One region of the Falsiruegeria litorea R37 genome, then DNA from elsewhere that is predicted to be linked to it. Evidence: riboswitches for the same ligand, from Rfam matches in the RefSeq annotation. Region 1 holds a riboswitch; each other region holds the start of a gene.
What was found. Region 1 has a riboswitch for cobalamin ahead of TRL7639_RS13300 (ABC transporter substrate-binding protein). Riboswitches for the same ligand answer to the same signal wherever they lie in the genome.
Positions count from the first base shown of each region.

Region 1 (9,923 bases):
GCGCCGTGTCAGCATTGTCGTTTGGCCAGTTCGTCACGCAAAACGTCACCGCACAAATTGATCAAAAGCGCACTGAGCACAACCGCAAGTCCGGGCCAGATCATCAGTAGGGGCATTGATCTCATATGCACGCGAGCGTCCAGCAACATTGTGCCCCATTCAGGTGTCGGTGGCTGTACGCCAAAGCCAAGAAACCCCAGTGCCGAGATCCCAAGGATCGCGCGAGCGAACATGCCTGTCCACACCACGATCAGCGACGGCATCAACGAGGGCAGAGAATGCCAACGTGCGATCGCAACCGGTGACATCCCTGCCAGTTGGGCTTGAATGACGTAACCGCGCGTCTTGACGGACAATGCGATGCCACGAGCCACGCGCGCATAGCGCATCCATCCCATGACGCTGAGCGCGAAGATCAGGCTGCCCGTGCCCGCGCCCAAGAGGCCCGCGATGACAACGGCGGCGACCAATTCGGGAAGGGCAAGAAATGCGTCCGTCGTCCGCATGATACCCCAGTCCAGCGCTTTGCCGCCGTTTGCCGCTGTCAGTCCTGCAATTGTACCGATGGTCAGGCCGATGACGGATACCAAAAAGGCCAACCCCAAGGACCATTGCGCACCATAGAGGAGACGGGACAGAACATCCCGGCCAAGGGCGCCCGTGCCCAATGGCCATTCAGCTGACGGCGCGCTAAGCCGATTGGGGATGTCGATGGCCGTTGGGTCCTGTGGTGCCAGGCTTGGCCCGATGAGGGCCAGCAGAACAAGAGCACCGGCCAGGACAAAAACGCTACGCATCACGCACTCCCATCCTTGGATCAACCAACTGATAGATCAAATCGGTTATCAGATTGACGGTCACAAACAGCACTGCGGTCAGCAGAACAACGGCCTGCACCTTGGGAAAATCACGTGCCTCGATCGCGTGAACCAGAAAGCCACCCAATCCGGGGCGGCCAAAGATGACCTCGACCATGACCGCGCCTTCGAGAAGAAACGCCAGCTCAAGTCCAAAAACGGTGATCACGGGGATGATGGCGTGAAGGGCTACGTGGTTTTGTTCGATGTGCCGTTTCGAAACACCACGGCACCGGATCGCAGGCAGGAACGGTTGGCCGCGTGCCTCAAGAAGGCCTGAACGTATAATCCGGGTCAGAGAGGCGGCGACACCAAGCCCAAGGGTCAGAGCAGGCAGCACGAGATGTGCGCTGGTGCGGGCCCCCATCGCGGGAAGCCAAGCCAGATGCACGGCAAAGAGCAGGATCAGAAACAGGCCCAGCCAATAGGCTGGGATCGCAGCTCCAAGCGAGGCCAGCGCAACGGCAAATCGATCCAGCAGGCTGCCGGGTCGCCAGGGGCGTTCCATAACAGGACGAGCGTGGCAATGGCCGCACTGCTGATCACGACGATGGCACGCAACCCCAAGCTCAGGATGCCAAGGATCATGCCGCGTGCTCCAAGGCGCCTAGTGCAAAGGCGGCGTCACGCAAGATCTCGCCATATTGGGTTCGCGGTTGCGTGATGAATGCCAGCGGGGCGCTGACCTCTTTGATCCGACCGGACATAAGAACCGCAATCTCATCCGAAAAAGCACAAGCATACCCCAGATCATGGGTGATGATCAGTGCGGCGAAGCCTTCTTCGGTCTGTAGATCGGCAATCAGGCGTGCCGTGTGTTTTTGTGTGACCGCATCAAGGGCCGACAGCGGTTCGTCAAACAGGATCAGCGGCGGCGCGGCGATCAGCGCGCAGAATGCCGACGCGTTGTGCCTGACCGATTGAGACCTCGGTGGGTTTTCTGTTCAACAGATCCTTGGACAGTTCAAGGCCATCGCACAACCGGTCCAGACGGTTCGGAGGCAGTTTAACTTTCCGCGCATTGACCGGCTCCATATCCGATTGATGCAGTGGCAACACCGGGTTGAACGCAGATCGGGGCTCCTGCATGACCAAGGCAGGATGACAGGAGCGCACTGAAGCGCCAGACCAGGTGATGGTTCCCATGCACGGCATAGCCGGGCAGACCGGGGCGTGCGACGTTGACCTGGCTGACGTGGAACACGGGGATCAGGGCCGCCTCGGACGCGATGATTTCTTGGGCTTTGTCATAAATCGCCTCGCGTTTGTCCTGTTCGAAGGTCAGGCGACCATCGGCCAAGAGCTTGTCGAGATCAGAATTCGCATAGCGACCAGCGTTCGATCCACCGTCAGATTTCAACAGCGTTTCCAGTACTGCGCCGGGATCGCCCTGCGGGGTCATAACCCAGGCCTGCAAGAACATGTCCGCATCCCCGTTGGCAATGGCATCGTTGCTGGCGCCATATTCACCGACCCGAACATTGGCTTTGACGCCGATGGCCTGCAGAAACGCTTGCGTCAGCTCGGCCGTGGGGGGCAGGGCCGCGCGCGAGGAGTAGGTGACGATGTCAATCTCAAGCGGCTCGCCATCCAGCATCCATTGGCCTCCTTCTTTGACGGCGCCAGCCTCGGCCAGCAGGGCCTCGGCCTTGGCCATGTCATAGGGCGCGGGAATGTCAGCGGCCCAGCCTTTGCCCGGGGGGAACATGGTGCCTGCGGGAACGCCACCAACACCGGACAGCACCGCGTCGACAATACCCTGAAGGTCAATCGCAACCGACACGGCCTGGCGGACAAGCGGGTTTGCCATCGGGCCGCTGGCCGCATTCACGGTGTAGAAATACAGACGCGCGGTCGGGGCGGAAAAGCCAAGCGCACCGGTTTCCTTGATCCGGTCGAAGTCGGTTTCGGGATAGTTGATCACCATGTCCACTTCACCAGCCTCAAAAGCCAATGCGGCAGAGGCCGGATCCCCCGCGACAACGACGCGAACCTCTTCCAGGCGGGGGGTGCCCAGACGATAGACGGCGTTGGCTTCGGCACGGTAAAGCTGCTCGGGGATCGCTTCGCGGAACACAAACGGACCGGTTGCGTTGATCGGATAGGCGTCAGAGGCCGCGCCGATGATGGCGATTGCGGGTTCTGACAGGGTCCAGGGGAAGGCGGCGTTGGGGCTGTTGGTCTCAAACACCACCACAGCGTCGCCATCTGCCGACATGCCTGCCAGATCCAGCAGTTTGTCCACGCGTTTGTTGTGTCCTGTGTGACCCTCTTGCGAGATCGCGGAAATCGCGTCGATCACCGCCTGGGCCGTCACGGGCGCGCCATCGTGGAAGGTCACCCCGTCGCGCAGGGTCACGCGCCAGGTGGTGGGCGAGGCTTGTTCGATCCCGGCCGCGAGGCGGGGGTACAGGTTCAGATCATAGTCGATGCCCATCAACGTCTCGGTCACGCCGGTCTGGTTCGACATCCAGCCATTGTAGCCTGCGCGCGGGTCGGGAACTTCGGCATTTGGGCCAAATCCGGTTGAAATTGGCAAGCTTCCTTGTTGCGCTGAGCTGGGTAGTGCGGGCGCAAGTGCCACGAGGGCTGCAAGCGCGAAACGAGAGGCTAGGGACATGTTGAAATTCCTTCTGAATGGCAAGCAATTCCGCTTTCTTGTGCTGGGACTCACCGCGACGAGGAATTAAAATGATATGTTATTGCATAACAATAAGCCGTGTGAGACATTCTTGCAAAGCGGCTTTAAAATCGGTGTAACCACCTAATTTTAAATCTAAATTTCATCCTGTATCCCCCCGGCGAGTCCAGCCGTTCTGTTGGGTGTATTCAAAGGAAGGTGCTCTCTGCAGACGTTGAAAATGTCACCTCTACGGATTGACCGTTGCCCTGAGCGCGCCCCGCACCCGAACAGGATGAACACCTCGGCAGGCCTCCTGGCTCGCAGATCTAGGCTGGGCCGGGCCTTCCCAGTGCTTTGATCACTCCAGTGGCAAATCCGGCTTAGTTCATCGCTTACTGTTGCGGGGGGCAGCCGCAGGTTTGACCGAACGGGTCGCACTGCGTTCCCTTTTCATCGAACGCCGAAGCGCTCGAACCGAAGCAGATGCGTCACTAAATACCCATGCGAAAGGGCCAAGTCGCGAGTGGGTTCAACCGAAGGTTAAAACTCGGCGACCTTGCCCCAGGAAGACGCACGCAAGCGCGACAAGCGGAACTGCGTGGGATCAACAATCGGCGTGGCGCCGGTAAGCAAATCAGCAACCAGATGGTCTGCTGCGGGACCAATGCCAAACCCATGACCGCTAAAGCCCGCTGCCAACAGGAAACCGGGTAGGGTGTCTGACAGGTCAATCACGGATACGCCATCTGGGGTGCTGTCGATGAACCCGGCCCAACTGGTCAGGACTTTGGCACCTTGCAAAGCGGGCAGCAGGGTTTGACTGCGCTCTAGGGTGGTTTTTACAATGGAGGCATTGGGTTTCGGGTCCAGAATGCGGTGCCGTTCCATCGGTGTGGGGCGATCCAGGGCCCATCGGCTGCGCATCTCCTGCGGAGCAGGCATGGACCGCTACCCCAGACCTTGGCTGAACACGGCCATTCTGTCAGGGGCGGCCGGGATTGTTCCGCGCTCCATCACGGGGGATTGGTTCGTCATGAACAGGCCCGCATCCGCCAGCCAAGGGGTAAGGTCGACGTTGCGAACGATGTCGAGGCGCACAAATTGCCCGACCAACCCCTTCAGGTGGTGCGCGATCAAGGTTTTAGTGTCTTGTACGTCTTGTGCCACCACTGGCCCGATCACATACCCCCGGCCAAAGCGACGACACCCGGCAAAGCCGGTAACGTCGCTCCTGCTTCGCATCACGGCCAGTTCACCATTCTCGGCAAGCCATTCAATCAATGCCGACCTGTCGCCGCCATAGCTTTGGCTTTCCAATCGGCGAATGCTGTCCAGATCCCTGGGTTGCGCGTCCTGGGCGCCGATGGCCTCTGGCGCAGCTGTAAGGGTTCCTTGATGTTGGACCAGTCGCGCTACGTCCTGAAACCCAAGCTTTTCATACAAAGGTCGGCCCGAACGGGTCGAGACCAGCCTGATGTTGCGATCTGTTGCTCCCAGAAGTGAGGTCATCAAGGCGCGCCCCAATCCCCGACCTCGGGCGTCCGGGGATGCGATCACCATATGGATGCTGGCCAGGTCAGGGCCGAAATCAGAACGCAACGCCGTCCCGGCAACCTGACCATTCCGTTTGGCGACAACCCCGGTTGAAAAGGCCAGCAGCATTTTCCAGTCGGATTGCCTGTGGGGCCATCCAATGGCTTCCGAAAGAGCTGTAGCGGAAAGCAGGTGGCCTTCTTGAAAATGCATGAGTTCGAAATCGGCCATGATCTGTATTCTTTCGATATGTCCCTTTTGGGTCGATCCATTTTCCACCTGGGACAAGAGATGAAACAAGTTTCGTGATGGAAGCGCTAAGTGTTTCCTTTGGCCGAGGTGGACCCGGTAATTCTGATGGTGCTCTGCTTCGGCAGCAAGAACCACGAACGATTTAGGCTCGGGTTTGCCCCATGGTTCCGGCAAGGCAATTGCGACAGAAAACGGAGGCCGGGTTTTTGATGGCGCAGGGTACGCTTTCCATTGTTCAGGAATGGCATGTTCCTGGAATTCGGCCTTCACGGGTTCAAGCAACCGGTGATGGAAAGAGGTTCGCGCCTCGAATATGTCCAAGCGTGGCGCGCGCAGCTGCACAGGGTTGCGCGAGGATGGAAAGGTCTTGAAGGGTCTTGATTTTCTGTTATTGAATCAACGGTTTAGATCCTGTTTCGCCGCGTTGTCCAAAGAACACATTCGGACAATTCCGTGTGCAGTTGGGGATGGCGTATCACCATAGCTGACCGCCATTGGCCTGCTGTCTTGGTCTACAGCAGAGGACCCGCATCTGACGGCACCAACGTTACCTGTGGTGCTTTGCGTTGGTTCGACGCAAATGCAGCCTGCGATCAGGACAGTTTAGCCATCAACGTTTGGATAGATAAAACCGTTCACCGGGTAGAACCTGCCGTACCGACCCGGTTGGCTTTCGACTCGCACCAATGTCCAGTCATTATGCTTGGACACGTCTTTGACGCCCATTTTCAACGACACTCGGTTGCGATTCCAGTTGGCATGGTTCACGATAATCTCTCGGTCCGAGACAATTTCGGATACGACAGCCACATGGCCCAAGGGCATCCCGCGGGTTCCGCGAAACGACATCACCGAACCAACATGGGGTTCCGACCCACGTTCATAGGTGTTGCGCGCCTTCGCCCACCAGGTTTTTGCATTGCCGCGAATTTCAATCCCGCTGAGGGTTCGAGCGTAAGGTACGCACCACACCCTTTGCCCCTTGGCATGCTTTTGCTCGACCTCAAGCAGGGCCATCGACTGACGTTCCGGGTCAAGTGTCAGATAGGTGGGACCTTGCGAGCAGGCAGAAACAAGGCTGAAAAGCCCGACTGCAGCCACCGCTCGGGTTCTGCGGGATAGCCTCCCAATTACGTCTGTTTTGTCGCTTTTGGTTTGCAAGAAGTATCTCTACCGGTTTGAACGCTCACGGGGTTTTAAGGTGAAGCGGCCCGCTTTGAAAAGAGATTTGCGGACGCTTTGGCGAAAATTCGCCAGTTTCCCAAGCCGCGGTTGACCGCAGATCCAAGATGTCGGGCCCCGTCCAGGGGACGCTGCACAGGGTGAAACAGGATTGAGATCAAGTTCAGGCGACTGAAGGACTGATGCCGTGTCACCGCGCGCCATGATCGATGTACAAAGGTCGTCCTCTCGGCCATCGCACTCGCAGCTACGGCCTTGTTCTGGCTGTAAATCGATGACCCTAGACGTCAAAACCGAGATGGTCGAGCAAGTGACAGTAACGCACCCTGGTTCGATGCGGTTTAACTCAATTCAACATCGGGGGCCGTGACTTGAGAAGCCACCAGTTGCGAGGACTTGTCCACCCGACCGGGGCGAGAGAATTGAGAGCGCACATGCGCGGCGCGGCTCTTGCTCGCGTGGACGATCTTCATTCTGATTTAAGAGGATGGTGGCAGCCCGTAGGGGAATCGAACCCCTCTTTCCAGGTTGAAAACCTGGCGTCCTAACCGATAGACGAACGGGCCACATGGTCCAAACAAGCGCAAATGGCAGCCCGTAGGGGAATCGAACCCCTCTTTCCAGGTTGAAAACCTGGCGTCCTAACCGATAGACGAACGGGCCACTTTGGCTTGTGGGGCGCTTTTAAGGATTAGCCGCGCGCCCCGCAAGCGGAAAATTGGATTCGGCGCACTTTTTTGGGAGGTTGGAAAAAGCCTATACAGAACATAAGCTTATGCTTCGGCTGCATCGTCCAGGCGCAATTGTGCCGACTGTCTCCCTCCCCAGGTGTTGATCTCGAGCCGCCCGGCAAAGTGAAAGCGCGCGCCGCCGTGGTTGAGCAGACGGTCACCCATGGCAGTGTCAAATGCGCCAAAGGCAATGGCGTCGATGCCACCCGACAACCCGTCTGACAGCGACAGCTTGAGATGCGACTCACCCACGCGTTTGGCGAAACGGATACTTAGGTCCGGCAGGGCATAGCGCGGGGCAGGGGCACCTGCGCCAAAGGGGCCAGCCTGTTCGATTTGTTCGATCAGATCAACGGTGGCCGCGCCGGGCATCAACATCCCGTCCAGCTTCAGGTCCGCAGGCCCTCCTTGGCCCGCGCCCTGTTTTGCAAGCAGCTCGCTCAGCCGTTCCATGGCCGGTTCCAATTGATCGCGCATCACGGTCAGGCCAGCCGCCATCTTGTGACCGCCGCCCTTGACCAGCAGACCCTCGGCCGCCAATCGCTGGATCGAGGCGCCCAGATCAACACCGGACACGGACCGCCCCGAACCTTTGCCCTCATCCCCGTCAAAGCCGATGACGACAGCCGGCCTGTTCGCGGCTTCCTTCAGGCGCGAGCTGACGATGCCCACGACGCCGGGGTGCCAGCCTTCACCTGCGGCCCAGACCAGTGGCGCCTCAAGTCCACGCTCTTCGGCCTGCTCCATCGCAGCGGCGCGCACGGCGTTTTCGATGTCGCGGCGCTCGCGGTTCAACTCGTCCAGCCGCTCGGCCATGGCTTCGGCCTCGACCATCGAATCCGTGCTGAGGAGCCGCGCCCCCAGATCAGCTTTGCCGATACGTCCGCCTGCGTTGACGCGGGGCCCCAGCAGGAACCCCAAGTGATAGGTCGAAGGCTGCGCATCCATGCGCGAGACATCCGCAAGCGCCACCAAACCGGGGCGTTGACGCTGTGCCATGACCTTCAATCCCTGACGCACCAACGCCCGGTTCGCCTCGATCAGCGGCGCCACGTCGGCCACCGTGGCCAAAGCGACCAGATCCAGCATTGCCATCAGGTTCGGCCCCGTGGCTCCGGCATCGCGCATCTGACGGCCCGCTTCGACCAACATCAGGAACACCACGCCAGCAGCACAGAAATAGCCAAGATCGCCGCTTTCATCCTGGCGGTTGGGGTTCACCACGGCGACGCAATCCGGCAGCGTTTCCCCGCCCAGGTGGTGGTCCAGAACGATCACATCAGCCCCCTTGGCCGCTGCAATCGGTTCGTGGCTGAGCGTGCCGCAGTCAACGCAGATGATCAGGTCATGATCGCGCGCCAAAGCCTGCATTGCGGGCACATTTGGGCCATAGCCCTCGTCGATGCGGTCGGGCACATAAAGCGTTGCCTGCAAGCCTATTTCTCGCAGCCAAACGATCAAAAGCGCGGCGGAACTGCCGCCATCGACGTCGTAGTCGGCAAAAACCGCGATCCGTTCGCGGTCGCGGACCGCTTGCAAGAATCGCGCGGCCGCGACTTCCATGTCTTTCATCGAACGGGGGTCGGGCAGCAGCTCTTTCAGGGTGGGGGCCAGAAACCCTTTGGCCTCCATCGCGGGAACGCCGCGGCGGGCCAGCACCTGACAGACCGAGGCGGGCAGATCGCTCGATTGCGCCATCATCTCGGCTGCGCGTTCAACCTCAATCGAGGGGCCGACCCATTGCCGACCCGTCAGTGACGTGGATACACCCAGATAGCTCATCCGACCCCCTCAAGTGACAAGGCCGGACCCAATACGGACCCGGCCCTTCATCTTTTTATAAATACTCGTGCCGCAGGCAGCGGCGCAAGCCGCTTATGCCTCGTGCGAGGACAGCGGCGTGCGATAGCTCATGCGACGCACGGAACCGGTTTTCGAGCGCATCAGCAACGTGGTGGTCTCAACCCAGCCCGGCTGGCGCTTGATCGCGGGCAGGAGCGAGCCGCCGGTCACGCCGGTTGCGGCAAAGATCACGTCGGCTGTCACCATCTCGTCGCGCGAATAGACGCGGTCGAAATCGGTGATACCGGCCTTTGCCGCACGGCCGCGTTCGTCATCGTTGCGGAACAGCAGGCGGCCAAAGATCTGACCGCCCATGCATTTCAGCGCAGCTGCCGCCAGCACACCCTCGGGCGCGCCGCCCGAACCCATGTACATGTCGATGCCAGTGATTTCGCTTTCGGCGCAGTGCATGACGCCTGCGACGTCCCCATCGGTGATCAGGCGGATGGCGGCACCGGTTTCGCGGACTTCGGCAATCATCGCCTCGTGACGGGGACGCTCCAGAATGCAGACGGTGATGTCGGAGGGCGCGCAGCCCTTGGCCTTGGCCAGTGCCTCAACGCGCTCACGTGGGCTCATATCCAGCGAGACTACGCCGGGTTCAAAACCCGGACCGATGGCCAGCTTGTCCATATACGTATCAGGCGCGTGCAGCATCGAGCCGCGCGGGCCCATGGCGATCACGGTCAGGGCGTTTGGCATGTCCTTGGCGGTCAGCGTGGTGCCCTCGAGCGGGTCCAGCGCAATGTCGACGCCGGGGCCATTGCCGGTGCCCACTTCTTCGCCGATGTAGAGCATGGGCGCCTCATCCCGCTCGCCTTCGCCGATCACGACGACGCCCGCGATATCCAGCTTGTTGAGCTGCTCGCGCATGGCGTTGACGGCGGCTTGGTCGGCGGCCTT
Region 1 covers NZ_FWFO01000001.1:2,726,752-2,736,674, reverse strand. Annotated here, with positions in the region: gene TRL7639_RS13310 (ABC transporter permease) at 9-797, opposite strand; gene TRL7639_RS13305 (ABC transporter permease) at 790-1,365, opposite strand; gene TRL7639_RS23470 (hypothetical protein) at 1,442-1,564, opposite strand; gene TRL7639_RS23115 (hypothetical protein) at 1,713-1,892, opposite strand; gene TRL7639_RS13300 (ABC transporter substrate-binding protein) at 1,864-3,477, opposite strand; cobalamin riboswitch at 3,767-3,974, opposite strand; gene TRL7639_RS13295 (NAD(P)/FAD-dependent oxidoreductase) at 4,021-4,422, opposite strand; gene TRL7639_RS13290 (GNAT family N-acetyltransferase) at 4,429-5,244, opposite strand; gene TRL7639_RS13285 (CHAP domain-containing protein) at 5,869-6,282, opposite strand; partial or broken gene TRL7639_RS22820 (IS5/IS1182 family transposase) at 6,592-6,717, shown strand; tRNA gene TRL7639_RS13280 (tRNA-Glu) at 6,939-7,013, opposite strand; tRNA gene TRL7639_RS13275 (tRNA-Glu) at 7,036-7,110, opposite strand; gene recJ (single-stranded-DNA-specific exonuclease RecJ) at 7,221-8,960, opposite strand; gene glpX (class II fructose-bisphosphatase) at 9,054-9,923, opposite strand, start outside.

Region 2 (9,923 bases), 2.5 Mb from region 1:
TTCTTGAACGCTCGGTATCAGCTGGCGGACAGGACTGGCCGATCAGAATCGGGGTTCTCTCTGTCCTTCCTCCGCAAACGCTGGATTGGGACACGCACTTTTTGCGCGACCGGGTTCGTATCGAGGATATTGTCGAGACGGGGCGCAAGACAGCACAGGACTTGCGGCGCCAGGGATGCCACGTGGTGGTCGCATTGGCGCATACGGGCCTGACATCGAACGGTGCGGGTGAACTGGTCGAAAACGCTGCCATTCCGCTTGCAAAATCAGCCGAAGTGGACGCCCTGATCACTGGTCATACCCATCTCCACCTGCCTGGGGCCGCCCACAAGGGTCTTGCAGGGGTCGATGCTGAACGCGGGCGCATCCATGGCAAACCATCCGTGATGCCCGGTTCAGCAGGTTCCCACCTGGGGATCATTGACCTGGACATCATGGCAGACGGAGAGGGCGGGTGGCGCGTCACATCGAGCCAAAGCGCCTTGGCCCCAATTTCTCAACCCGCCGAGACCGGCAAGATCACCTCACTTGCCAGCGAAGACGCGATGTTGGAACAGCTGTTTCAGCCGCAGCACTTTCGCACCCGCCACGAGATGCAAGAACCTGTCGGCGAAATTTCGGAGCCGCTGCACAGCTATTTCACATTCTTTGCCCAGGATCGGGGCCTGGCCTTGGTCGCAGCCGCACAAGCCGCAGCTTTGCGAGCGTATCAATCCTCGACCTCCGCGCGCGACCTGCCGCTGCTGTCCGCTGCGGCCCCGTCCAAGTTCGGCGGGCGCGCAGGACCTCTCCGATACACCGACGTTCCTGCTGGAACGATCTCGATGCGTCATGTTGCAGACCTGCACGTCTTTCCCAACGAGTTGAGCGCGGTGATTGCGACAGGTGCACAAATTCGCGACTGGCTGGAAATGTCGGCGGGCGTGTTCAACCGGATTGTACCGGGTACAAATCACATGCCCCTGCGCGACCACGAACACCCCGGACACAACTTTGATGTCATTCACGGGCTGACCTATGAGGTCGACATCACAACGCCGGCGCGTTTCAACCCAGCCGGCGAGGTCTTGAATCCCGCCCACGGGCGCATCCACAATCTGCGTCACGCCGGAAGAAAGGTAGAAGACAATCAAAGGTTTGCGGTGGCTTTGCCGAACTATCGCGCCAATGGGGGTGGCAATTTCGCCGCCTTGCGCACCGCGCAACCGATCCCTGTGCCGTCACATCGGATCCAACAACTGATCCGGGACTATGTGGCAGGCAACCTGCCGCCAGAGCCGCAACTGACACAGCCAAGCTGGCGGCTTGCCCCTGTTGAAAACACTCATGTCCTTGAAACCACCGGACCTGCCGCCCGTGCACATCTGAGCGAGTTGCCCAAGGGATTAATCCAGGACCGGGGGCTCGACGCCGAAAGTTTCCTGCACCTGTCCATTGCCTTGTGACACGCCGCTTGTCTTTTCCAGCACCAGAGCCTATATCGGCCTCGAGAGGTTGGCGCGGGCGAGCGCCTCGCCAACCTGGTCAGGTCCGGAAGGAAGCAGCCACAACGAGCCCCGCTTGGGTCGATGTCCAACCTCTCACTTGATCCAACCCGGATCGGGTTCACGATACTTAGCCAATGGAGGGATTTCATGATTGTAGTTGCATCCCCTCGGGCAGAGACCGTCTGAACCAAAACTTTCGTCCCTGCCTGACCCACTGACGCAGTCGCGCGCTTTGCCGCCACTGCGGTTTGTTTGCATTCTGCAACAGGTAGACCAATGTCTTTTGACTATATGGACCTGGGATGGTCCAACCATTTTGCGGCGCAGATCCCTGCGCCAACATCCGATCACATCTATCGCATCTCTGCCGTGCATCGCGACCGGCTAAAGGGCTTGTCCCCTGCCGGAGAACGGGTTCTTTTGCCTCGTGCTAACCAGTCAACTGGCACCTTTGCCGTCGGCGATTGGGTCGCGGCAAGCTCCGATGGCTTGATCGACCAAACCCTGGACCGCAAAACACTGATGTCACGTCGGGCAGCAGGCAGCGGCGTGCATGCGCAGTTGATCGCGGCCAACGTCGATGTCTTGTTCATCACCAGTTCCTGCAATGCCGATTTCAACGTCGCGCGATTGGAGCGATTTCTGGCGCTGGCACATCAGGCCGGGTGTTACCCGGTTGTCGTACTGACCAAAGCCGACACCTGCGACAATCCGCAAAGCTATGTCCGCAAAGCCGAGCGGCTTGAGGCATTTCTGACAGTCCTTGCCGTGAACGCTCATGACAGCAGGGACATAAGTCAGCTGATGGCCTGGTGTCCGCACGGTCAGACCGGGGCCCTCGTCGGATCTTCCGGTGTGGGAAAAACCACGCTGACCAACGGGTTGACGCAAGCTCGGGACGCCACGGCTGGCATACGCGAAGACGACGCCAAGGGGCGGCACACAACCACATCCCGCGCCCTGCGTCACATGACCAACGGCGGGTGGCTGATCGACACACCGGGCATGCGGGCCTTGCGAATGCTTGATTCCCCGGACGGCATTGATGAGGTCTTTGCCGATCTTGTCGAGCTATCCCGTGACTGCCGCTTTTCGGATTGCGCGCATAGTTCCGAGCCCGGTTGCGCCATACGGGGCGCGATAGAGGCCGGAACTCTTGATCCAGATCGCCTGCGTCGCTGGCAAAAGCTGCTGCGTGAGGATCGGATGAACTCGGAAACCGTGGCCGAGGCGCGGGCGCGCGACAAAGCCTTTGGCAAGATGGTCCGTTCAGTGATGAAGGACAAGAAAGGCCGCAAGGGCCTGTAACCCATGCCGGGCGCCCCTAACTTGGGGTGCCCGGCGTTACAGGGCTGGCACCAGGTCGGGCCACAACGTCCGACTTCGACGCGCAAACGCCCCAAGATGGCCGACCTCTTTCAACCCATAATCCGAAGGCGTCAGGGTCTTTTTTTCGACCCCTGCCCCATAAAGCTCGGACAGTTTCCACACGCATTTGGGCGGAATGGTGTCGTCGTCGTTGAGGGCAATCATCGTCACCGGTGCCCTGCTGCGACCCCAATCAGGCGCTGGAATGGTTAGCCCGGCCTCGGGCAGATAGCTGCGGGGCGACGTGCACCATTTCCGCCATTGCCAATACACCTGCGGCGGCAAATCGGCTCCGAACCCCGTAATCTTGCCCGGCAGATAGCCGAGCACTTTCACCAGAAACGGCACATGCCCAAACCAAAAGAGCCGCGCCAGCCCCTGATACGGCCAATCGTGATCCGTGTGATGCACAAGCCCCGAGCACACGCCAATCATGCGATCCACATCCTCGATCCCGTCCTGTGACGGCATCAGCATCCCGCCCACGGAATGACCGATGACCCACAGCGGAACATCGGGAAACCGCCGCTTCATCTCGAACCGCGCTGCGGGCATGTCGATCAGGGCCCAATCGGACATGGTCACGGGCGAATCTTTCAATCGCCCCTTCAACGACGTGCCAAAATCTCGGTAGTCATAGGTCAGACACGCCATGCCGCGCGCTTCGACAAGCCACCGCGCAAAGTGTCGGTAATAGTCGCGCGGAACACCAGTGGCACCATTTAGAACCACTGCTGCCAGCGGCTTGCCAGCAGGCCGATACAGAACCGCCGACAATTCGGCCGGACCTGCGGGAAAGTGAAACTCCTCGACTTCGACAACAGTTTGATTGTCCAGCATCGTGCATCCTCTGACATAGCTCCGGCCACTAGACCGATCAGTCTAAACACATCACTGGACCATTCGGTCTAGTGGTGTCAATATCACGCGAACATGACCGAACGTCCGCTTCCAACCAAAGACCGCCTGATCCGCGCCGCTGCCGACCTGTTCCGGCGTAGGGGCTATCATGGGGTTGGATTGTCAGAGCTTTTGAGTGCAGCAGACGCACCCAAAGGCTCGCTCTATCATCACTTTCCCAACGGCAAATCCGATCTCGCCGTGGCCGCGGCCACCTGGGCCTCGGACGAGATGTTGCGCCTTATCGCAGCCTCTTTCGAACCGGCAGAGGATTTTCCCTCTGGTACACAAACCTTGTGCCATAAGGCAGCAAAGCTCTTTGACAATTCAGGCCAGTGGGACGGTTGCCCGATCTCAGCGACACTGTTTGAAGGGCCAGACAACACAGGTTTTCGCCAGCACGCGCACCACCTTTACGAGGGCTGGATTACCGAAGTAACCCACCACGCTGCACGCCTGGGTGAGGCGCATCCCCGCGACACCGCCGACACGCTGTTCATTCTTTTACAAGGCGGCTGGCAATTGGCGCGTGCCCGACAAAGCTCGGATGAGTTGCGCAAACTACCCGATCGGCTGTTTGCGACCAAAACCGATTGACGCCAACCCCATCCAACCGCTAGCCATCTCATGATGGTTCCCGCGCCGCGAATCCGCGACCGGGATGAAAAGGGAACACGGTGCGGCCCAATCTGAGGCCAAGTCCGCGACTGCCCCCGCAACTGTAAGCGGAGAGCGACGCCGAAACACCACTGACCGCAAGGTCGGGAAGGTCGGCCAAGCGATGACCCGCAAGTCAGGAGACCTGCCATCGAAACTGAAACTCGAACCTGGGCGGGGCGTCCGGGCCGAATCGATGGCACCCAAGCCACCTTTTCCGGTCACATTCCCCTTTCCCTGCGCGGAGGGCGCAACATGATCTGGAAGACCAACACTCACCTGTTTTCAGCGACCGTGTGTCAGCACACCGGCAAAACCTGCCCTGCGGTGCAACGCATGGCCGAGAAGCTGTCGCAAGCCATGGTAGCGTCAAAGCCCATGACATCCGACGATTTCGAGATCGAAGGAAACAGCGTCCTAAAGCATTGCCCGATGGAATGTCCGGCCCGGTTCACTGCCAGCCATGATCGCATACGCATCTTCTGCGGTGTGACCCCCGAGGCAGAAACAGAGGATTTGAACCGATTTGCAGACGCGTTGTTTGATCCACAACCGCGGCCTATGCCTGCCGGGACATTCGAGCGTCCCTGCGCCCTTGCCGAGGCGGTGCCCACCAACATCGAGACCCAAACTGTGCACCACGCCGTTCTCTGACGGAGGGACATTGGCGGCCTCGGGGTGCTCCCGCCCGTCATTGGCGTTCCTGACGGAACGCCGCCTCCCGTTGGGCCGAGCCTCGCTTCGCTCGGCGGGTTGCGCTTGGTTCGACCCGCCTACCTAGATTACCGTATACAGCGCGTTTTGGCCGGTTGGGCGCAAGTGCCATCTGCGAAGCTGAAAACGCCACAGGCGCGAGTGTACCCTGGCCCTATGACGGCCACAACAAAGCTTAGGGTCAGGACCCTAGTCAAGCACACGCAAAATGCGACCGGTCGAGGCCCATTGCATCTGCTCATCCGTCTCGACGGCACAGGGGCGTACGGCCCGCAAACGTTTCTGCGCCTCACGCGGGTTCTCCCCGCATTCGACCATAAGGCGCAGAGCAATCATGCCGGAGCGCCCACACCCTCCTTTGCAGTGCACCAGAACACGCCCGCCCCCGGACAAGGCTTGCCGCGCCGAGGCGCTCACATCTGACCATTGTTCCAGAAACACCTCACCCGGAACGCCGAAGTCCTCGATCGGCAAGTGCACCCAGCGACAAGCCCGCCCCTGGATGTCCGCACCAAACATGCTGGCGCCATGCTGTAACATCTCGACCTCGGTGGTCATGGACAGCACCAGCCCCGGCGCCCAGGACGCAATCAGGTCCAGATCTGTTTCGTAGTCGCCATACCGTCCTGGCAACGGGGAAATCGCCAGGGTGCCGCCGCCGACCTGCAACGCATAAATCACCATTTCCGACATGACTTCCCCCAAGGAATTCAAAAGGCTCAAACATTCAGCCAACTGATGTAATTCCAAAAGTTGTACAGCGCCCCCGGCCAAATCCAAACGAAATTCGCGCGTCGCAACTGTGGACGCCGGTGGCTGCGGCAACTACGCTACGGCTTCATGACGAATCCGGCAGAGCAGAAATGACCGACACAGCCCCGACCCCCTATCAGGTTCTGGCCCGCAAATACCGACCCGAGACCTTTGCCGATCTTGTCGGACAAGACGCCATGGTGCGGACCCTGAAAAACGCGTTCGAGGCGGACAGGATCGCGCAGGCGTTTGTCATGACCGGCATTCGCGGCACCGGCAAAACCACCACCGCGCGGATCATCGCCAAGGGCATGAACTGCATTGGGCCGGATGGTCAAGGGCAACCCACAACCGAGCCTTGCGGCCAGTGCGAACACTGCGTGGCCATCATGGAAGGCCGCCATGTCGACGTCATGGAGATGGACGCTGCCAGCCGCACTGGCGTGGGCGACATTCGTGAAATCATCGACTCGGTCCGCTATCGCGCCGCCTCGGCCCGCTACAAGATCTACATCATCGACGAAGTTCACATGCTGTCGACAAGCGCCTTCAACGCGCTGCTGAAAACGCTCGAAGAGCCGCCCGCGCATGTGAAGTTCATCTTTGCCACCACCGAGATCCGCAAGGTGCCGGTGACGGTACTGTCGCGCTGCCAACGTTTTGACCTGCGCCGGATCGAGCCCGAGGACATGATCGCGCTCATGCGCAAGATCGCTGTGTCTGAGAGTGCAGAGATCACCGATGACGCGCTTGCCCTGATCACCCGCGCGGCTGAGGGTTCGGCACGGGATGCAACTTCGCTGCTGGATCAGGCCATCAGCCACGGTGCGGGCGAAACCACCGCCGATCAGGTCCGCGCCATGCTGGGCCTCGCCGATCGGGGCCGGGTTCTGGACCTTATGGACATGATCCTGCGGGGTGATGCCGCCGGAGCTCTGACTGAGCTCAGCGCGCAATATGCCGAAGGCGCCGACCCGCTGGCGGTCCTGCGCGATCTGGCCGAAATCACGCATTGGGTTTCGGTGGTGAAAATCACACCAGACGCCGCCGAAGACCCCACCATCTCTCCCGACGAGCGCACTCGCGGCGCACAGATGGCCGAGGCGTTGCCGATGCGCGTGCTGACCCGAATGTGGCAGATGCTGCTCAAAGCGCTGGAAGAGGTCGCCGCCGCGCCAAATGCCATGATGGCTGCCGAAATGGCTGTGATCCGCCTGACCCATGTTTCCGACTTGCCCAGCCCCGAAGAGTTGATCCGCAAACTGCAGGATACCCCGCCTACACCCCCACCGAACCCAAGTGGTGGAATGCCCGCGCCGGGCAACGGCGCACCTGTCGGAGGCACAACGGCCTATGCCCAAGCGGCCCCGCGGAGCGGCGGCGGCGCGCCGGTGACCGCCTTAGCACAGGACACGGCCACGGCCCTGGCCCGCTATCCCACATTCGAACATGTGGTCGAACTGATCCGCACCCGACGCGACGTGAAACTGCTGGTCGATGTCGAAGGCGGAGTACGCCTGGTCGCCTATCAACCGGGACGGATCGAATTCACGCCCTCGGACTCCGCTCCTCGTGATCTGGCCGCGCGCCTGGGCAGCCGACTGCAATCCTGGACCGGCAACCGTTGGGCCGTTTCCGTCGTCTCGGACGGCGATGCGCCGACGATTGCAGAATTGAAAGACGCGGCTGCAAACGCCCTGCGATCCGAAGCCGAGGCCCATCCGCTGGTCCAAGCTGTTCTGGCTGAATTCCCAAAGGCCAAGATCACGCATATCCAAACACCCGAAGAACGCGCCGCACAGGTTGAGACAGAAGCGCTCCCCGAGGTCGAAGATGAATGGGACCCATTCGACGACGAGTAACCTTGGTTCTGTTCAAGCCGCCCTTACTCGAAGTGCTCCCGTGAGTGACCCCACTTCTGGCTTTGCCAGAAGTGGGGTCACCCTTTGGGCCGGGCCGCGCGTGGGCAAAGCCCACGCGCGGCCCGGCCCAACAGGAGGAGATGTCTTGCAAAAGACATAGACGACTGACGGGAGCCTCTCCTTTTCCCCTCTCCGCAACACTTGCACACAAAGGGGACCGCCCGTATCTACGCCTCAACGCATTTGCTAGGAGACACGAGATGCTCAAAGGACTTGGTGGCCTGGGCGACATGGCCAAGATGATGAAGTCTGCCCAAGAGTTGCAGACCAAGATGACCGACATGCAGGAAGAGCTGCACAACGTCATGGTTGTGGGTGAATCCGGCGCCGGCCTGGTCAAGGCGACCGCTTCGGCCAAGGGTGAGCTCAAAGGGCTGGACATCGACCCGTCGATCTTTAATGGCGACGACAAAGAAGTTGTCGAAGACCTGATCCTGGCCGCCATCAAGGACGCGCAGACCAAAGCTGCCGACAAGGCGCAGGAAGAGATGACCAAGCTGACCGAAAGCATGGGCCTGCCCAAGGACATCAAGCTGCCGTTCTAAAGCTGGCTTCGCGGGGGCCCTGTGCCCTCGACCTGATGCGCTCAGAGCCCTAGTATGACCCGAAACAATCGTCTCGAGGCGGGGCATATGAGCAATTCCGACATCGACAATCTGATCGAACTGATGGCCAAGCTCCCCGGGCTTGGCCCCCGTTCCGCCCGGCGCGCGGTGCTGCACCTGATCCGCAAGCGCGCCCTGTTACTGACGCCTCTTGCCGACACCATCCAGACCGTTGCAGCCACGGCACGCGAATGCCTGAACTGCGGCAATGTGGGTACCACTGACATCTGCGAGATCTGCGCATCCGAGAAACGCGCCACCGGAGAGCTTTGCGTCGTCGAGGATGTGGCCGATCTGTGGGCCATGGAACGTTCGGGGGTTTTTCGCGGACGGTATCACGTGCTTGGCGGCACTCTTTCTGCCCTCGACGCCATTGGCCCAGAAGAGCTTCGCATTCCCCGCCTTGTGGACCGGGTCACCGGTGAAAACATCACCGAGGTGATCCTGGCGCTGAACGCCACGATCGACGGCCAGACAACGGCTCATTACATCGCTGATCAGCTTGAAGGGCGCGTGCGCCTGACCTCGCTGGCGCAGGGCGTGCCCATTGGCGGCGAGTTGGATTACCTCGACGATGGGACAATCACCGCGGCGATGCAGGCCCGCAAAGAACTCTAACTTTCGCGTTGCGACCAGAGCACAGCCAGGCACACAACGACCCCACCGATTGCTGTCTGGCCTGCGGGAACCTCGGCCAGGATCACCCAGGCCAACAAAGGAGCCAATGGCATCTCGAGCGTCGACAACAAAGCCGTTTGGGCGGGCGGCAGCCGCCGCGCCCCTTCGGCCAGGGTGACCGAGGCAACGGCAAAGAACAGACCAAAGAGCAGGATGACCGCGATCTCGTGCATCGAGACTGATAGAGGATTCCCAAAAGTCGCACCTAAGGGCACCAAAAACAGCGACGACATCGCCGCCGGGAACCCCGCTGGCGTCTCGGGCCAAATTCGATAAATCACCATCATCCCTGCCATCATCAGCGTCATCCACAAGGCCAAGAGATCGCCTGTCAGGTATCCACTCACACCCGAGCCCCAAAAGATCACCGCCACGCCACCACAGGCCATCGCACTGGCCATCAAAGTGCGCAGGCCGGGGCGTTCGCGTATGAAAACCCATGCCAAGGCGGCTGCCAAAAACGGCGACGCCGCATAGATCATCGATACATTGGCGACCGAGCTTAGCTTGAAGGCCGGAATGAACGCTGCCGTTCCAGCCGCACCCAAAACGGCAACCGCAACCGATGGGCCGCGGAACACTCGAGCCTCGGCCGCCAAACTTCCCCGCATGGCCAGATATGTCAGGGTGAACCCCGCCGCCGCCAGCCCGCGCCAGAACACGATCTCCCACGCACCGGCGGACACACCCTTGGTAAAGATCCCCGCCGCACTGAACACGACTGCCGACACCACCACCAACATCACCCCGGTGCTGCGCTGCATTGCCAGTTCTTGCGCCATTCCAACCTCCGCCACGTGGAAGGTCTGGCTTAAACCAAGGCCCCTGACAGCTGTGTG
Region 2 covers NZ_FWFO01000001.1:261,459-271,381, reverse strand. Annotated here, with positions in the region: gene TRL7639_RS01355 (bifunctional 2',3'-cyclic-nucleotide 2'-phosphodiesterase/3'-nucleotidase) at 1-1,445, shown strand, start outside; RNA gene ffs (signal recognition particle sRNA small type) at 1,488-1,586, shown strand; gene rsgA (ribosome small subunit-dependent GTPase A) at 1,764-2,795, shown strand; gene TRL7639_RS01340 (alpha/beta hydrolase family protein) at 2,832-3,695, opposite strand; gene TRL7639_RS01335 (TetR/AcrR family transcriptional regulator) at 3,789-4,352, shown strand; cobalamin riboswitch at 4,370-4,579, shown strand; gene TRL7639_RS01330 (hypothetical protein) at 4,668-5,066, shown strand; gene TRL7639_RS01325 (protein-tyrosine phosphatase family protein) at 5,316-5,819, opposite strand; gene TRL7639_RS01320 (DNA polymerase III subunit gamma/tau) at 5,939-7,741, shown strand; gene TRL7639_RS01315 (YbaB/EbfC family nucleoid-associated protein) at 8,002-8,346, shown strand; gene recR (recombination mediator RecR) at 8,434-9,024, shown strand; gene TRL7639_RS01305 (DMT family transporter) at 9,021-9,866, opposite strand.
Region 2: another riboswitch for cobalamin. It lies ahead of TRL7639_RS01330 (hypothetical protein); the one in region 1 lies ahead of TRL7639_RS13300 (ABC transporter substrate-binding protein).

Region 3 (9,923 bases), on a different contig from region 1:
GCCAGAAACCTGGCGTCCAATTCCTGAGCAATCGCCGCAAGCGCCGCGCCGCCCTCATCGCTGTAGGGGGCCATGACATGCGAAGGAAGTTTATAGGACAGCGTTGCGGTGCCACCCTCGTTTTCTGTCACATACATGCGGATTGGCGCCTCGATCATCGCTGCGGTCGACGTTTCCAGCACCCGCACGGCGAAGTCGTTGTTGAAAACACCAATGACCCGGTTTCCGGGAATGGTGATGCCGCGATTGGCAGCGGCCTTGGTTGGCCCTGCTTGGGTGACGACGATAAGCCCATTGGATTTGACGGCTGTCTTCACCGCTTTGATCAGCGCCTCATAGGTCTGCGATGTGGGGTAAACCGCCCAACCTTCACGCGGTTGCAGATCGCCTGCCCAGGCTGGCATAGCGAACATAAAGACACTCATGAACACAACAGATCGAAACATCGCCTCTCCCCTCAATGGCCCCGTCTTTGTGCCACCAAACACTACTTGGGTGTGGTCACGATTGCGTGGCCTAGAATGTCACCCTAAGGTCGCCGGGAACATCAGCGGGAGAGGCAGAGATGGCGGACATGAATGGAGCAGAGAGCCTGGTGCACACGCTCCTGGACAGCGGGGTCGAGGTCTGCTTCACCAACCCCGGCACCTCCGAGATGCATTTTGTGGCCGCGCTGGACCATATCCCCGGCATGCGCTCGGTTCTGACCCTGTTCGAAGGCGTCGCAACCGGGGCTGCGGACGGCTACTACCGGATGGCGGGCAAACCGGCCTCGACCCTGCTGCATCTGGGGCCGGGACTGGCAAATGGCATCTCGAACCTGCACAACGCCAAGAAGGCGGGATCCGGCGTGGTCAACATCGTGGGGGAACACGCAGCGTCTCATCTGGAGCTGGATGCACCACTGACGGCAGATATCGAGGGGCTGGCGCGACCGGTGTCCCATTGGGTTCACAGCGCCAAATCGGCAGCGGATGTCGGAGCAGATGCCGCCCGGTCGGTACAGGCGGCAAACACCGCTCCGGGTCAGGTCGCGACGCTGATCCTGCCATCCGACACGGCCTGGACCAATGGCGGTCAAGTGGCCGCACCTCTGGCACCTCCGGTTCGTGTGATGCCTGCCGAGGCTGACATTGCCGCAGCGGCCGCTGCCCTGGACGGAGCAGACAGCCTGTTGCTGTTGGGCGGCGAGGCCTTGACGGCAGAAGCGTTGGAATTGGCAGGACAGATCGCCGCGCAAACGGGATGTGCGCTGTTGTCGGAATGGTCCAATGCCCGGATGGAGCGCGGGGCAGGGCGGGTGCCGGTAGCTCGAGTGCCTTATCCGATTGATCTGGCGGTCGAGGTCCTGGCGCCCTTCAAACGCATCGTATTGGTTGGCGCGCGCGCTCCCATCGGGTTCTTTGCCTATCCCGGTAAGCCAGCGGTTTTGACAGCAGAAGGGGCCAAGATCATCGAATTGGCAGACTGGAGCGCCGATTTGCATGGCACGCTGGAGGGGCTTTGTGTGGCAGTGGGGGCCGAGGGAGCCCAGCCAGATCTGGCCACGCGCAACTCTGAGGTTTCGGTGACCGGTCCGCTTAACCCGGACAGCATTGCGCAGGTCTTGGGGCAGAAAATCCCTGAAGGTGCCATCGTTGTGGACGAATCCATCACCACAGGCCGCGCCTTTCATCCCGTGACCAAGGGATCAGCACCCCACACATGGCTCAACAATTGCGGCGGCTCGATCGGCTATTCGCTGTCTTGCGCCATTGGGGCTGCGATTGCCTGCCCGGATCGCAAGGTGCTGACGCTGACGGGGGATGGGTCGGCGCTCTACATGCCACAGGCGCTTTGGACCATGGCGCGCGAGCAGTTGGACATCACCGTGGTGATCTGGGCCAACCATTCCTATCAGATTTTGCGGGGCGAGTTGACCAACGTAGGTGTGCAGAACCCAGGGCCCCGGGCCATCGACATGCTGACGCTGGATCGCCCCCGGATCGACTGGATCGCACAGGCCCGTGCCATGGGGGTAGACGGTGTGCGGGTTGACAGCGCCGAGGGGTTTTCGGACGCGCTGGAGGATGCCTTTGCCGCGCCAGGCCCGCGGTTGATCGAGGTGTCGATGTGACAAAGGCGGCGGCGGCGCAGCAGATGACCCTGCGCTTGTGTACGACATGCAGCGGCGATCGTGATCGCCCTGCCGAGCGCGACGCGATTGCGCAAGCGCTTCGAGAGGCTGGTTTGCAGGACCGGGTGGAGCTGTTGGACCACGAATGCTTCAGCGCCTGCGCGCACCCGGTGTCGATCAGCCTGCAAGGTGAAGGGAGGGCGAGCTATGTCTTTGCCGGACTGACGCTGATCGAGGATGCGAGGGACGTCGCAGCCACCTGTCAGACCTATTTGGACAGCCCCGGTGGCTGGATCGAAGACGCCCGCCCATGCGGCCGACTGCGCCTATGCCTGAGGGCACGGATACCCGCCCTTTGATACCTGCGGCGTTCCCGCCTTTATCTATCGTACGCCAAGAGGGGGAGGCTCCCGCCCCCGAGCGATCCTGCTGCGCCAGCACCGCTAGCGGCCTTGGGCCGGGCGCCGGGCAACGCCCGGCGCGGTTACGCTTGGAGCGCCGGGACCGCCAAATACACCAAAATGCCGAGCGCAGCGAGGCCCGGCCCAACGGGAGGAGGTGTTTCGTCAGAAACATTGACGACGGGCGGGAGTGCTCCAGGCGCCGTTGTCGCAATCAGTCGACTTGTATGACCGTGGTCGCCTCGACCGGAACCGAATCCACCATCAACGGGCTGTGGCTGTTGGCGTTCAGGGACACTTTGATCTCTACCTCGCCCTTGGGAAGGTTTGTCAGGTGATACCAGTTGCCATAGAGCCGCCCCAGTTTGTCGCCGTTGGCGTAGACATGGGCGTGTCCTTCGCCCGGCACATCTGCCCGCGACGCATTCTCGGGCGAAAAGGTGAAATTCGCAGGCGTAACTTTCAGGTTCCAGCCGGACATCGGGTCCTTGAAGGCTTCGATGCTGACCGACGGCGCGTCGCTGCCTGCTGCAATATTCACCGGTGTCGAGTGGTCGTGCGTCATGGTCTCAGTCGCATCAGCGCCGTGATGCGCCGGATCGCCGTGATCGTGACCGTCAAAGGTGATGCCATTGCCCGCGGCAATGACAAACCCGGCGCCGCCACCAAACACCAGGCCGATGGCAAAAAGAGCGAGGGATCGGGACATGTTCCATCCTCAGAAAAAGACAAAGAAAAACCCCGCCAAGTCAATCTCGGCAGGGTCCGATGAAGCGAGGATCAGGCCGTTGCTTCGGCGCGGGCACCTTCGGATTGCCAGAAGTAACCGGCAAAAGTCCCTAGCAGCGCCCAGGCGGCCATGCCGACGCCAAAGGCGCGGGCGGCAAAAAGCGCGCCAATTTCGGTTGGAACCGGGCCGCTGAAGGTGGACGGTTCAGGCGCACCAATCAGATGGGGTGCCATCAACAGCAGAGCTGCGACTACGTAGCTGACGATGTTGCCACCATAGGCGATCAGCCACATGGCGATGCCAGCTGCAGCCACCGTTGCGGTCCACCAGATCTGACGCGCACCCACTTCGGCTGCGGCCACACCAGGCACCTCAGGGGCCAGCGAAAGACCGGGGGCAAAGTGGAACGCCACAAAACCCGCCAGACCCCACAACAATCCGGTGCGGGCGTTGATCTCGTGCCCTTGACCTTGGGCCACAGACATCAGGGCCACCATAACCAGCGCATAGCCTGTGTAGGTCAGCATGGTGAAGATGATGCTCAACCCGTCGCGTATCGGCTCGGCGAACATGCCCGGCAGGTCAGGATGCGCGCTGACGGCTTCTGCGCCGAAATGCACCAATGCGCCGCTCTCATAGAGCTCGGCGTGCAGCAACACGGGTTGCACAAAAACCAACTGCAGCAGGGCTGTAATCAACCCTGCTGCAGCGCCAGCGAACAACGCGCTGGTCAGAATACGACTGATCATGGCCTTAGTGGCAGGGGAAGCCAGTTGCGTGGCGTACATCGTGGGCCGCGTCGTGCAGGCCCGATGCCTGAACGTGACCGGTCACGGTGATGATCCCCAGGCCCAGTACCACTGCAAAAATAGCGGGCAGGATGCTTGAACCGGCGGCGGCTGCCTTGAGAGTTTTGGTCGTCATATGTCGTCCTCCTAAGCCGTCGCACCCGACGGCTGGTGTTAAAGTTCCGTGCCTGGCAGGTCTCCTGGCTCGCGGGTCAGCGCCTTGTGTTCGCCTTCCCCAAGGGGCAATCCCCAAGAGTGGCTGTCTGAACAAAGGCTCACCGCTTACAGTCGCGGGGGCGGCTCTGGCCTTGATCACCTGCGTGATCGCACCAAATTCCCTCTTAGCATCCGGATTGCTCCGGGTTGACCAAGCCTCTTCATGTAACCGTGAATGGCAGGCTGACGCAATTGCGATTTACGACGCTTCGGCGCCGTTTTGGCGCTTTTGCAGCAAATAAATGTCCATGATCCAGCCGTGATCCGCGCGCGCTCTGGCCCGCGTATCCAGAATCTCGGCTGCGACCGCATCCAAAGGACCAGATACGAGAATCTGCTCTTTCATGCCGACATAGGCCCCCCACCAGATGTGATACGCGCCCATCTCAAGGCTCTGGAACGAGCATTCGCCATCCAGCATCACGGCCACTTTGCCCATCCCATCTGGCCAGCCTTCGTCGCGAATGCGGCGTCCGGTCGTCACCACATAAGGCGCGCCGATATCATTGATTGGGATTGCATGGGCGGCGGTCAGCGCCTGCAAGGCGGTGATGCCCGGGATAACCCGAGTTGTCGGGTAAGGGTTCAGCCGCGATGCAATTCGCAGTGAGCTGTCATAGAGCGACGGATCGCCCCAGATCAACAGTGCCACCTGTTCGGTCTGCGGGTGTTCCGCAATCGCCTCTTGCCAGCGCAGGGCGATGGCGTCGTGCCATTCATCGACACCGCGCAGATAGCCGTCTTCAGAGCGGCGCTTGGGGATGTCGAAATAAGCGACCGTGGGGGAGGTATCAGTCACCTGCGCGATGATCTCTTCGCGCAGTCCGGCCAGATCGGCTTTGTTCTCGCCCTTGCGCGGGATCAGGATCAGGTCGGCGTCGCGGATCGCCTTCGCGCCCTGAAAGGTCACGTGATCCGGGTTGCCGGTGCCAATGCCGATCAGGTTCAGCTCATACATCTTCCAACTCCGCCAGCGGGCCGTACAGGATGAGAGCAGGTGCCGTTCCGATCTCGGCGCTCAGGCGTTGGGCCAACTCTCCCATGGTCGTGCGGTGCAGAGCCTGATCCGGGGTCGAGACCGCCTCGGCCAAAAGAGCAGGAGTGTCCAGCGGCAGGCCGTGTTCGTGCAAGGCTGTGACCAGCAACGGAAAAGTTCGCTTGCCCATGAAGACCACCGTGGTTGCCTGATCGTCGGCCAGTGCCTGCAGGTTCAGGTCGTCGGGCAGTTTGCCGCTGACATCATGGCCGGTGACGAACTGCACCCGGCGGGCTGTCAGGCGGCGGGTCAGCGGGATACCGGCGGCGGCGGCGGCGGCCACGGCCGAGGGGATGCCGGGGATGATCTCGTATTCGATCCCGGCTTCACGCAGCGCGACCAGCTCTTCCTCCAGTCGCCCGAACATCCCGCCATCGCCCGACTTCAACCGCACCACTTTGGCTCCGGTCAGGGCATAATCCACCAGCAGGCGGCTGACGTGATCCTGTTTGGGCGACGGGCGCCCGGCGCGTTTGCCCACTCCGACCAGATCGGCATCCTCACGCGCATGGCTCAGGATCGGACCGCTGCTCAGGTCGTCAAACAGTACCGCATCGGCCTTGCCCATCCGGTCCACGGCCTTGAGCGTCAAGAGCTCTGGGTCGCCGGGACCAGAGCCGATAAAGGAAACAAAACCAGTCATTTGCTGTCTTCTGCAATGAGGTGAAAGAAGGTGCCGGTGACGTGACCGCGTACCGATCCTGTCTGCGGCCCTTCGGCGCCTTCGGCGTCAAACACGCGCGCCAGCGGTGCATCGGGCTGTTCCACGATCGAGGAATAGTGGAATTCATGCCCGCGCAGTTCCGTACCGGTGGCAAAGCCGGGCATTGGCGCCACCAGTTGCGCCTTGCGATAGCCCAGGTTGAACTTGCGTTTTTCGTAAGAGGTTACCAGGCCAAGCAGCCCGGCCATCTGATGCCGCGCGCCGTCCTTGTCGACCAGCGCTTCACCCAGGGCCATATATCCGCCACACTCGCCGTGCACCGATTTGGTCTCGGCGTGTTTGCGCAGACCCGTGTGGAAAGTTTCTGCCGCAGCCAAGGTGCCGGCATGCAGTTCAGGATATCCACCAGGCAGCCAGACCAGATCAGCGTCCGGGTCAGGGGCTTCATTGGCAAGCGGCGAAAACGGCAGGATCTCGGCCCCGGCCTCACGCCATCCTTTGAGCAGATGCGGATAGGTAAAGGAAAACGCAGCATCGCGGGCCAGCGCGATCCGTTGCGCCGGGGGGCGCGGCAGCGCGGCCGACGATGGCTCATGTGAGCCTGAGGAGGCCGCCGCCCGGATCGCATCCAGATCGACATGTTCGCGCAGGAACGCCGCATAGCCGGTGATTGCGGCTTCGAGGTCGGGATGTTCAATGGCCTGGATCAGGCCCAGGTGACGTTCTGGCAAGGTCAGGTCGCCGCGTCGGGGCAGAACGCCCAAAACCGGCAGGCCTGCGCGCTCCATGCCCAGGCGGGTTAGCCGCTCGTGGCGTGGGCTGGCGCAGCGGTTCAGGATCACGCCTGCAAAGGGCAGGTCGGGGTTGTACATCCGAAAACCCAAGGCGGTTGCCGCAGCCGACTGCGCCTGTCCGCCCACATCCAGAACCAAGACCACAGGCCAACCCATGCGCAGCGCTGTTTCAGCACTGGTGCCGTGGCCGACGGCGCCGGGTTTGGCAACGCCATCAAACAAGCCCATCGAACCTTCGGCGACCACGATATCGGCGCCTTGGGCCTGGGTCGCGATGGCGCCCAACAGGTCCTCTCCCATGGCCCAGCTGTCGATGTTGAACGACGGGCGTTTGGCAGCTGCCAGGTGAAAGGCCGGGTCGATGTAATCCGGTCCGCTTTTGAAGGGCTGCACCGCCAAGCCGTCCTCGGCCAACGCGCGCAGCAGGCCCAACATGACCGTGGTTTTGCCGGTCCCCGAAGAGGGGGCGGAAATCAGAACGCCGGGGGGATTGGTCATCTGCGTCTTCTCCTCAATCGTCGCCATGCTGCCAGCTCGACCACGGGCTCTCGGCGCTTTGTGGACGATAGCGGCGGTCGTAGTCGGTGGAATAGAGGCAGCTTTCGTCGAACCCTTCGCCCTTCAGGACCGGCCCCACAAGGATCAATGCGGTGCGCGAGATCTTTTCGTCCAGCGCGTCCTTCAGTGTCTCCAATGTGGCGCGGATGATCTGCTCGTCGGGCCAACTGGCGCGATAGACCACGGCCACAGGACAATCGGCGCCGTAATGCGGGGTCAGATCCGCGATCACCTTGTCCAGGTTGCCGATCGACAGGTGGATGGCCAGCGTGGTGCCGGTGCGGGCAAAGTTTTCCAGGCTCTCGCCCTCAGGCATAGACGAGGCGCGTCCCGGCGTCCGGGTCAGAACCACCGACTGCCCCAGGCCAGGCAGGGTCAGTTCGGTTCCCAAGGCGGCAGCGGCAGCGGCAAAGGAGGGCACGCCGGGGGTGACGCTCACCGGAATACCTTCTGCTTTCAGGCGGCGGATCTGCTCGCCCATGGCGGACCAGACCGACAGGTCACCGGAATGAAGCCGCGCTACATCTTGGCCCGCAGCATGAGCAACCTTAATCTCGGCGACAATCGCATCCAGGTCCATCGCGGCCGTGTTGATCACCTTGGCGTCATCCGGGCAATGGCTCAGGATTTCCTCTGGCACCAGCGACCCGGCATAGAGGCACACCGGGCTCGACGCGATGATGTCGCGGCCCCGCAGGGTCAGCAGGTCGGCAGCGCCCGGTCCGGCGCCGATGAAATGAACGGTCATGAGGGTACTCCAATTGCGACCGCGCAGGTGGCCAGGCGGTCGGTCGAGATATGTCGGGGGGCCAGCAGCCGGGCGCCAGGGCCTGCGGCGGACAGGGCGGCGGCCTCAGCGACGCTGCCGGTGCCATAAGTGGCGCGGCTGCGCGGCGAGCATGTCAGGGTGCGTTGCCCGGCAAGATCATCAGCGGGCAACAGGTGCAGGGGCAGGTTCAGGCGGAGCGCAAACTCGGTCAGCGCCGGGTGGCCGTCCTTGCCCGCCACGGTCGCAAGCGCGGTTACGTGATGCCCGACACTGGCCAGATCATAGGCCGCGCGCAAACTGTCCGCAGTCGCTTGCGAAGAAAAACCGAGACCCGCAACAATCATAGCGTCACGCTCCACTGCACCACCGGATAGGCCGATTTCCAGCCCCGGCGCGGACCCAGAGGCGCGGATTGTGCCAGTTCGATCCGGAGCAGGTCACCGCCCAGTTGTTCGTGCCACTGCGCCAGCGTTGCTTCGCTTTCCAGTGTTACGGCATTGGCGACAAGGCGGGTTCCAGCATCAAGATTATCTTTGAGCCAGCCCATCAATTCATCACTCAAGCCGCCGCCGATGAACACAACGTCCGGCAGATCGAGACCGTCGAGCACGGCGGGGGCGATGCCATGCACCACCTCCAGCCTGTCCTGCCCCAGGGCGTCGGCATTGCGCCGAATGCGCTCGGCCCGGTCGGCGCGGGGCTCGATCGTGGTGGCGGTCAGACTGGGATGGCACATCAGCCATTCGATCCCGATAGAGCCGGTGCCGCCGCCAATGTCCCACAGGTGCTCGCCCCGCTGTGGGGCCAGTGCCGACAGAGTAAGGGCGCGCACGGGGCGCTTGGTGATTTGCCCGTCGGTTTCAAAAATCGTATCGGGCTTGCCGCTGGCTTTGGGCAGGGTCAGGCCATCGCCCGCCACATCAAGTCCCACGCAGACCGGATGCTGGATGTCATCAAATTCCAGATCACACGATTTGGACGAACGCAGCCGTTGACGCGGTCCGCCAAGCGCTTCCATGACATTCAGTTTGCTTTCCCCGAACCCGATCGCCGTCAGCCAATCCGCCAACGCCAGCACGGCGTCCCCATCGCGCAGCAGCACAATGGCGCGCAGACCGGGGGCCATATGCGGGCGCAACCGGGTCAGCGGAGCGGCGTGCAAACCCATGGTCAAGGTCTTTTCCAGCGGCCACGCGAGGCTCGCGGCAGCCAGGGCAAAGGTCGACGGGCCGGGCCGCGCGGTCCATTCGCCTGGGGCCAGATTGCGCGCGATGACCGAGCCCGCGCCGAACCAAAACGGATCGCCCGAGGCCAGAACCGCAACTTGTCGTCCACGCAGGTCCAGTAGCTGCGCAAACCCGTCCGCATAGGGCACCGGCCATTCGATGCGCTCTTGATGCCCCTCGGGGACCAGAGACAGGTGGCGGGGCGGGGCCATGATGACCTCGGCCGCGTCCAGCACTTGACGGCTTGCGGGCGACAGGCCATCCAGTCCATCTTCGCCCAACCCGATCACGGTGAGCCACGGTTTTTCGAACGGAATGTCAGACATGTCCAACCTCCTTATTCTTGGCGGCACAACCGAAGCCAACGCTCTGGCCAAAACTGTTGCAGAACAGGGGCTTAACGCGACCTATTCTTACGCAGGGCGCGTCGACAACCCGCGTCCGCAGCCGCTGCCGACCCGCGTTGGCGGCTTTGGTGGGGCCGAGGGGCTGGAGCGTTACATCCGCGACCATGGCGTGACCCATGTGATCGACGCAACGCACCCCTTTGCTGCGCAGATGAGCGGGAACGCCGCGCAGGCCTGCGCCCAGACGGGCACGCCGCTGGCTGCAATGACGCGCCCGG
Region 3 covers NZ_FWFO01000002.1:296,526-306,448, forward strand. Annotated here, with positions in the region: gene TRL7639_RS15005 (DUF302 domain-containing protein) at 1-446, opposite strand, end outside; gene TRL7639_RS15010 (acetolactate synthase large subunit) at 575-2,116, shown strand; gene TRL7639_RS15015 (DUF1636 domain-containing protein) at 2,113-2,475, shown strand; gene TRL7639_RS15020 (hypothetical protein) at 2,732-3,226, opposite strand; gene TRL7639_RS15025 (CbtA family protein) at 3,298-3,996, opposite strand; gene TRL7639_RS15030 (CbtB domain-containing protein) at 4,001-4,171, opposite strand; cobalamin riboswitch at 4,209-4,422, opposite strand; gene cobF (precorrin-6A synthase (deacetylating)) at 4,451-5,209, opposite strand; gene cobA (uroporphyrinogen-III C-methyltransferase) at 5,202-5,930, opposite strand; gene TRL7639_RS15045 (cobyrinic acid a,c-diamide synthase CobB) at 5,927-7,243, opposite strand; gene cobM (precorrin-4 C(11)-methyltransferase) at 7,257-8,051, opposite strand; gene TRL7639_RS15055 (cobalamin biosynthesis protein) at 8,048-8,416, opposite strand; gene cbiE (precorrin-6y C5,15-methyltransferase (decarboxylating) subunit CbiE) at 8,413-9,624, opposite strand; gene TRL7639_RS15065 (cobalt-precorrin-6A reductase) at 9,623-9,923, shown strand, end outside.
Region 3: another riboswitch for cobalamin. It lies ahead of TRL7639_RS15030 (CbtB domain-containing protein); the one in region 1 lies ahead of TRL7639_RS13300 (ABC transporter substrate-binding protein).